2 regions of the Variovorax sp. W1I1 genome follow, and region 2 is predicted to be linked to the other one. Evidence: riboswitches for the same ligand, from Rfam matches in the RefSeq annotation. Region 2 holds a riboswitch; the other holds the start of a gene.
What was found. A riboswitch is a leader RNA that binds a small molecule or an ion and turns the genes downstream of it on or off. The one in region 2 is predicted to bind thiamine pyrophosphate.
Positions count from the first base shown of each region.

Region 1: it holds a riboswitch for thiamine pyrophosphate, as region 2 does, so the genes downstream of both, thiC (phosphomethylpyrimidine synthase ThiC) here and QFZ83_RS10180 (cytosine permease) in region 2, are expected to answer to the same signal.

Region 1 is NZ_JAUSWZ010000001.1:70,485-74,873, forward strand. Features, by position in the region: gene QFZ83_RS00320 (hybrid sensor histidine kinase/response regulator) at 1-940, shown strand, start outside; gene QFZ83_RS00325 (YchJ family protein) at 1,005-1,439, shown strand; TPP riboswitch at 1,476-1,581, shown strand; gene thiC (phosphomethylpyrimidine synthase ThiC) at 1,668-3,554, shown strand; gene QFZ83_RS00335 (HAD family phosphatase) at 3,647-4,339, shown strand.
Region 2 is NZ_JAUSWZ010000001.1:2,132,123-2,136,511, reverse strand. Features, by position in the region: gene QFZ83_RS10190 (sensor histidine kinase) at 1-382, shown strand, start outside; gene QFZ83_RS10185 (mannose-1-phosphate guanylyltransferase/mannose-6-phosphate isomerase) at 475-1,983, shown strand; TPP riboswitch at 2,101-2,208, shown strand; gene QFZ83_RS10180 (cytosine permease) at 2,285-3,640, shown strand; gene thiD (bifunctional hydroxymethylpyrimidine kinase/phosphomethylpyrimidine kinase) at 3,573-4,389, opposite strand, start outside.

The sequences.
Region 1 (4,389 bases), 2.1 Mb from region 2:
CATCGACGCGCTGCTGGACATCGCGCAGCTCGATGGCGGCGCGGCGCCGGTGCGGCTGGAGCCCCTGCGTCTGGATGCATTGTTCCGGTCGCTCGACGGACGTTTTGCGGCGCTGGCCGAAGCCAAGGGCCTGGCGCTGCGCATCCGCCCGACGGAGGCGGTGGTGCGGGCCGATGCGCGCATGCTCGCGCGCGTGCTGGGCAACCTGGTCGACAACGCCATCAAGTACACGCCCGTGGGCACGGTGTTCGTGCTCGCGCGGCGGGTGCAGCGCCCGGCGAACGGCGTGCCCGCCTGGCGCATCGAGGTGCGCGACTCGGGCGTGGGCATCGAAGCGCAGCACCGGGAGCAGGTGTTCGAGGAGTTCTTCCAGGTCGACAACCCCGGCCGCGACCGCAGCCGCGGCCTTGGGCTGGGCCTGTCGCTGGTGGCGGGCATGGCGCAGGTGATGGGCTCGCGCATCGAAGTTCGCTCCGCGCCCGGCCGCGGCAGCACCTTCTCTCTGGTGCTGGAGGAAGCGGTCGCCCCGCCCGCCGTGCCGGAGACGGAGGCATTGGCGGAGCCGGCGGCCGGCCGAACGACCGCCGCGATCCGCATCCTGGTGCTGGACGACGAGCAGCCCGTGCGCGAGGCGATGCGTTCGCTGCTCGGCGGCTGGGGCCACGAGGTGGCGCTGGCCGCCAACCCTCGCGAGGCGCTGCAGCACGGCGGCGTGTTCGACCTGATGCTGAGCGACCTGCGGCTGGGCAGCGGCCTCTCGGGGCTGGCGGCCGCGCAGGCGCTGCAGGCGGTCGGCAAGGCGCGAAACGTGGTCATCCTGACGGGTGAAACGGCCCATGCCAATCGGGTGGAGGTCGAGCGCGCGGGCTATGCGCTCATCTACAAGCCGGCCGATGCGCGGGCCTTGCAGGACGCGATCGCCGCGAGCCGCTCCGGCTAGCTTCCCCGGCTCCGGGGTTGCCCCATCGGAGGGATGGCCGCGAGGTGTTCCAATAGCGGTCTTCATGAGCGCCATCGATCCCACCACCGGACCTTGCCCCTGCGGCCGCACCGACCGCCGCGACAAGCCCATCGGCTACGCCCTGTGCTGTGGCCGCTATCTCGACGATTTCGAGAACACGCCCGCCCCCGACGCCGAATCGCTGATGCGCTCGCGCTATTCGGCCTTCGTGCTGGAACGCGCCGAGTACCTGCTGGCCACCTGGCATGTGTCGAAGCGGCCGGCATCGATCGAGTTCGAGCCGGGCGTCAAGTGGCTCGGCCTCGACATCCGCTCGCGCTCGGTGCTCGATGCGGACCACGCAGAGGTCGAATTCGTCGCGCGCCAGCGCAGCGCTGCCACCGGTACCGCCACCCGCCTGCACGAGCGCAGCCGCTTCGTTCGGGAAAGCGAACGCTGGTACTACCTCGAAGGCGATCTGCAACACCCCGTGGCCTGACACGGGTTGACGCGCCGGGCCGGGGCTCGCACAATCGGCCCCGCTCCGGGGTGCACACATGTGGTGTGCTGAGATGGCAAAGCTGCCGACCCGCGAACTTGATCCGGGTCATACCGGCGTAAGAAGAGCTGCACTCCCTGACCGAGGTCCCGTCACCCACCTTCCGTGACGGCCCCAAGTCCACCGAGCGATTGCGGAGCACCCTTTCCCTCAACAAGGAGTGCCCCGATGAATGCCCCCGACAAGTTCACCTCTTTGCTCTCGCTCACGCGCGAGCCCTTTCCCGCATCCCACAAGTGCCTGATCCCGGGCAGCCGGCCCGACCTGAACGTGCCGGTGCGCGACGTGTTGCTGACCAACGGCGAGACCGTCTCGCTCTACGACACCTCGGGCCCGTACACCGATGCCAAGGTCGACATCGACGTGCGCCGCGGCCTGCCGAGCGTGCGCGACGCGTGGATCGCCGAGCGCAACGACACCGAAAGTTATGAGGGCCGCTCGCACCAGGCGCTCGACGAAGGCCTGAAGCACGCACACGACCACGATGCCCAGCGCCTGGCCGAGCTGCGCGCCGGTGCCTCGGCGCTGCAGCGCACGCCGCGCCGCGCGAAATCGGGCGCCAATGTCACGCAGATGCACTACGCACGCCGCGGCATCGTCACGCCCGAGATGGAGTACGTGGCCCTGCGCGAGAACGGCAAGCGCGAATGGATGGCCGAATACCTCGCCAACGAAGAGCGCGCCAAACGCGTGGCGGGCAACCCGATGGGCGCCAGCATTCCCCGCATCATCACGCCCGAATTCGTGCGCGACGAGGTGGCCCGCGGCCGCGCGATCATCCCCGCCAACATCAACCATCCTGAAGTCGAGCCGATGGCCATCGGCCGCAACTTCAAGGTGAAGATCAACGCCAACATCGGCAACTCGGCCGTCACGTCGAGCATCGAGGAAGAGGTCGAAAAACTCGTGTGGGCGATCCGCTGGGGCGCCGACAACGTGATGGACCTGTCGACCGGCAAGAACATCCACACCACGCGCGACTGGATCGTGCGCAACTCGCCGGTGCCCATCGGCACGGTGCCGATTTATCAGGCGTTGGAGAAGGTGGGCGGCGTGGCCGAGGACCTCACCTGGGAGATCTTCCGCGACACGCTGATCGAGCAGGCCGAGCAGGGCATCGACTACTTCACCATCCACGCGGGCGTGCGGCTGCCGTTCATTCACCTCACGGCCGACCGCATGACGGGCATCGTCTCGCGCGGCGGCTCGATCATGGCCAAGTGGTGCATCGCGCACCACAAGGAGAGCTTTCTGTACGAGCGCTTCGAGGACATCTGCGACATCATGAAGGCGTACGACGTGAGCTTTTCGCTGGGCGATGGCCTGCGTCCGGGCTCGGGCGCCGATGCCAACGATGAGGCGCAGTTCGCCGAACTGCGCACGCTGGGCGAGCTCACGCAGATCGCTTGGAAGCACGACGTGCAGACCATGATCGAAGGGCCGGGGCATGTGCCGATGCACATGATCCAGGCGAACATGGACGAGCAGTTGAAACACTGCCATGAGGCGCCGTTCTACACGCTCGGGCCGCTGACGATCGACATCGCGCCGGGCTATGACCACATCTCCAGCGCCATCGGTGCCGCGATGATCGGGTGGGCCGGCACGGCGATGCTGTGCTACGTGACGCCGAAGGAGCACTTGGGGCTGCCGGATCGCGATGACGTGAAGCAGGGGATCATTGCTTACAAGATCGCTGCGCATGCTGCTGATGTTGCGAAGGGGCATCCGGGTGCGCGGTCGCGCGACGATGCGTTGAGCAAGGCGCGCTTCGAGTTCCGCTGGCAGGACCAGTTCAACCTCGGCCTGGATCCCGACACGGCGCGCGAATTCCATGACGAGACGCTGCCGAAGGACTCGAGCAAGGTGGCGCACTTCTGCTCCATGTGCGGGCCGAAGTTCTGCTCGATGAAGATCACGCAGGAAGTGCGGGAGTATGCGGCGAAGAAGGGCGTAGCCGAAGCCGAGGCGATGGCTGAAGGCATGGAGGAGAAGTCGAAGGAGTTCATGGCTGGGGGTGGGGAGATCTACATTCCTATTCGGGCTGTGTCTTAAGGTTTTTTCCCGAGGCCGGGGCGAGACCCGGCCTCGGAAAAGAAAAAAACCTAATTGCTACCATCGTCCCAAGCCACCAGACGAAACCCCCAATGACCCCATTCCCCTTCGCCGCAGTCCTCTTCGACTGCGACGGCGTCCTAGTCGACTCCGAACCCATCACCAACCGCGTGCTCGCCGAAATGCTCGGCGAGCTCGGTTGGCACCTCACCACCGAAGAGTCGATGAACACCTTCACCGGCAAGGCCGTGAAGGACGAGGCCCCGCTGATCGAAGCCAGGACCGGCGTGAAGATCACCGACGAGTGGCTCAAGCTCTTCAGGGCCCGCCGCAACGAGGCCCTCGAACGCGACCTCACCGCGATCCCCAACGCCCCCGCGGCCATCCGCCAGATCCACGCAATGCTGAAGGGCCGCATCGCCTGCGCCTCGGGCGCGGACCGCCACAAGGTCGAGCTGCAGCTGGCCAAGGTCGGCCTGCTCGACTGCTTCGAAGGGCGCATCTTCAGCGGGCACGAAATGCCGCGCTCCAAGCCGCATCCGGACGTGTACCTCGCCGCCGCCGAAGCGCTGGGCGTCGATCCGAAGCGCTGCGCCGTCGTCGAGGACACGGTCACAGGCGCGATGGCCGGCGTGGCCGCGGGCGCGGCGGTGTTCGGCTACAGCACGGGCGAATCGGGCCACAGTGGCCCGGGTCCGCTGCTGAGCGTGGGCGCGGTGCGGGTGTTCAGCGACATGGCCGAATTGCCGGCGCTGCTATCGGGCTTTGGCCTGCAGGCGGCCTGACTTTCTGGTGGAATGGTCGGCACCGTTTCCTCTCCCGTTTTCCCTCCATT
Region 2 (4,389 bases):
CGACGTCCCTTCCGCGGCAGGAGACGACGACTGCCGCACGAACCACGAACTCTGCAAGATCGTGCAGGAGGCGCTCGCCAATGCGCTGCGCCACTCCGGCGCCCGCCACGTGCACGTGCGGCTCGCCAGGGACGACAGAGACGGCATGCTCGCGCTGGAGGTGCGGGACGACGGCCGCGGGCTGCCCGGCCCCGGCCGGCACGAACCCGGCGCGGCGCGCCCCAAGGCAGGGGGGCTTCGCAACATGCGCGCGCGCGCCGAAGCCATTGGCGCCGATATCAGCATCGCGAACCTGTCGCCGCGCGGCCTGCGGGTGAGCGTGACCCTGCCGCTCGAACGCGAGCCGGCCGACGCCGAAGCCGCCCTGGCGTCGCACCGGTAGCGCGCGGCAGCGCGGCGCCCACAGGTCTTCTTCGAGCTCTTCGCTTCGAACCGCTTTTTCTTCTTCACCAACTCCGAAAAAGGCTGGTCAACATGAACGATCCCACCATTCATCCGGTGCTTCTGTGCGGCGGCAGCGGTACGCGGCTGTGGCCGCTGTCGCGCAAGGCGCTGCCCAAGCAGTTCGCGCCGCTGATCGGCAACAAGAGCCTGCTGCAGCTCACGCTCGAGCGGCTCTCCGCACTGAACCGGACCATCACCTGCGTGGCCTCGGAAGACCATCGCTTCCTGGTGCGCGAAGCGATGGAGAACGCCAGGACCGAGGGCCGGCAGATCCTGGAGCCGATGCCGCGCAACACCGCCGCCGCCATGGCCGCGGCCGCGCTGCTGGCCGAGCCCGACGACCTGCTGCTGTTCGCGCCCGCCGACCACCACATCCCCGACGCGGCGCTGTTCGCGGCCACGGTGCGCGAAGGCGTCGATGCGGCGCTGGCGGGCCGCATCGTCACTTTCGGCGTGGCGCCCAGTTTTCCGAGCACGGCCTATGGCTACATCGAGGCGGCCGGACCGACCGGGCATGGCGAGAGCCGCGTCGTGGCGCGCTTCGTGGAGAAGCCGACGGCGTCGGTGGCCGAATCGCTGATCCTGCATGGCGGCTACTGCTGGAACGCCGGCATCTTCCTGGTGCAGGCCCGCACGCTGGTCGCGGCGCTGCGCACGCACGCGCCGGACATCCTCGCGGCCTGCGAACGCGCGGCCGCAGCGGTCTCGGTCGACGGCAGCTTCCTGCGCTTGGACCGCGAGGCCTTCGAGGGCTGCCGCGGCGAAAGCATCGACTATGCGGTGCTCGAAAAACATGCCGGCGTCGCGGTCGTGCGCTTCGAGGGCACCTGGAGCGACGTGGGCAGCTGGAACGCGGTGGCCCTGCTGCATCCGGCCGACGACGCGGGCAACCGCCTGAGCGGCATGGCGAGCGCCCTGCGCTCGCGCAACACCTTCGTGCATGCGCCGCACCGGCCGGTGGTGGCGCTCGGCACCGAGGACCTGATCATCGTGGACACGCCCGACGCGGTGCTGGTGGCGGGCGCCGGCTGCGCCGAGCAGGTGGCCGACGTGGTGCGCATGCTGTCGCTCGAGGGCAAGGCCGTGGCCACCGAACATCGCCGCGTGGTGCGGCCCTGGGGCGCATACGACAGCGTGGACATGGGCGAGCGCTTCCAGGTGAAGCGCCTGACCGTGAAACCCGGCGGCAAGCTGTCGCTGCAGATGCACCACCACCGCGCCGAGCACTGGATCGTGGTCAAGGGCACGGCCCGCGCCACGCGCGGCGGCGAGGTGCAGCTGGTGCGGGAGAACGAATCGATCTACCTGCCCTCGGGCACGATCCACCGGCTGGAGAACCCGGGCAAGACGATGCTGGAGGTGATCGAGGTGCAGACCGGCGGGTACCTCGGCGAGGACGACATCGTGCGCTTCGACGACACGTACGGGCGCTGCGCGGCGATCGAGGTGCGGGGCGGCGCGGAACGGCCGGCAGCGCAATCCATGGCGTCACCACCACCGGCTGTTGAAGCCGGCGTCGCCGCGACCGCCTCCGCCTGAGCGGGCCGTCCGGCCGCTGCAACTGCGGCGGCGCGCCCTCCGCGCATCTTCCTCGCCGGGGCTGGAAGCCTCGGCGCCAGGCTCGTACAATCACGCCCGCTTCGCGCTCAGGCGCGAAACACACGCTAGGGGTGTCGAACCGGAATCCGTTCCGGGGCTGACTGAGAGAGTCCCTTTGAACCTGACTGAGGTAATCCTCGCGCAGGGAAGCTGGTCCGGCGGCCTGTCACGTTGTCTCGCGTGGCGGCAGCGCTGCTGGAGCCTCGCCCACCTGCCAAACCTTTTGCACTGGAGCAAACGGATGGCACACGACGACAACGACAACAACGGAATTTCCTCTGCCGGCAACGAGGCGCTGACGCCGCTGCCCGCGTCCCGCCGCGTGTTCGGCTGGAGCGACCACGCCTCGCTCTGGTTCAGCTTGGGCGTCGGACTGCTGGTGATGCAGATCGGCGCCTACCTCGTGCCAGCCGTGGGCACGCGCGATGCAGCACTGGCGATTGCGCTCGGCTCCGTCATCGGCGCGGGCCTCCTGGCCTGGACCGCGCGCCTGGGCTGCGAAACCGGCCTCGCGAGCGCCGGCCTCATGCACGCGACCTACGGCAGCGCCTTCGCGCGGCTGCCGGTGCTGCTCAACATCGTGCAGCTGGTGGGCTGGACCACCTTCGAGCTGGTGATCATGCGGGAAGGCACGCAGGCCATCGGCCAGGTTGCGTTCGGCGCGTCGCTCGGCAGCTTCTGGGGCGGCGTCTTCACCACGCTGCTCTGGGGCGCGGTGCTGCTGGCGCTGCTCGCAGGCTCGATGGTCAAGCTGGTGCGTCGTTTCGTGAGCCGCTTCGGTCTGCCGCTGGTGGTGATCTCGCTGCTCTGGCTGACCTGGCAGTTCGCGACGCGGCTGCAGGCCAAGGGCCTCGACGCCTTCTGGGCGCGCCCGGGCGACGGCAGCATGGGCATGTTCGGCGCGCTCGATCTGGTGATCGCGATGCCGGTGTCGTGGCTGCCGCTGGTGGCCGACTACGCGCGCCACGGCAAGCGCAGTACGGGGGGCCTCGGCAGCGCCTTCAGCGGCACCTGGATCGGCTATGCGCTCGCCAACATCTGGTGCTATGCGCTCGGCGTGATGGTGGTGAGCGTGGCCGAGCCGGGCACGGGCCTGGTCACCGCGCTGCTGCTCGCGCAGGGCGGGCTGGTGGCGCTGGGGCTCATCCTCATCGACGAGCTCGACAACGCGTACGGCGATGTCTATTCGGGCTCTGTTTCCACGCACAGCCTCTTGCCGCGCTGGAGCGTGAAGCGCTGGGGCCTGCTGCTGGCCGCGCTGTGCATCGCGCTCGCGCTGGTGCTGCCGATGCACACGCTCGAACCTTTCCTGCTGCTGCTCAGTTCGGTGTTCGTGCCGCTCTACGGCGTGATCCTCGGGCGGCTCGGCAGCGGGCGAGGTGTGGCCTCCACCGGCACGCGCCAGATCGACTGGGCCGCGGCGCTGATCTGGATCGCGGGTATCACGGCCTATCACGCGCTCGCCAAATGGGCACCGCAGTTCGGCTCCGCGCTGCCGACGTTGGCCGCGACCTTCGTGCTGGCCTGGATCAGCCGGCCAAAGCTTTCGCCGGCAGCGGCAGCCGGTGCATCGGCACTGGCGCAAAGCCGTGGTTGAGCGGACCGTGGCCTGCACCGACCATCACATCCGCGCCGGCCGCCATCGCGCCGAGGATGTAGGCGCGCGCACGTTCGACGGCTTCGGGCAGCTTCAGCCCCAACGCCAGGTGCGCCGCGATGGCGGACGACAGCGTGCAGCCGGTGCCATGCAGGTTGCGGCTCGCGATGCGCTGCGAGGCCAGGCGCTTGCGCGTGCCGTCCGACTGCAACAGCACGTCGACCACTTCATTGCCGGGCAGATGGCCGCCCTTGAGCAGCACGGCCTTCGCGCCGAGCGCCAGCAGTTCATCGGCCGCGCCGTCGAGCGCCTCGATGCCGTCGATGGCATGGCCGATCAGCAGCGCCGCTTCATCGAGATTGGGCGTGACCACCACGGCGCGCGGGAACAGTTCGCGCACCAGCACCTGCACGGTTTCCGAGGCGATCAGGCGATCGCCGCTGGTGGCGACCATCACCGGGTCGAGCACTACGTTCGGCAACTTGTAGTGGTCGATGGCCCAAGCGACAACCTCGACCACTTCGGGCGCATGCAGCATGCCGAGCTTGACTGCATCGACGCCGATGTCCTCGACCACGGCCTGGATCTGGGCCTTCAGAAATTCGGGCGGCACGCCATGGATGCCCGAGACGCCGCGCGTGTTCTGCGCGGTGAGCGCGGTGATGGCCGTCATGCCGTAGCAGCCGAGGGCCGCAAAGGTCTTGAGGTCGGCCTGGATGCCGGCGCCGCCGCCGCTGTCGGAGCCTGCG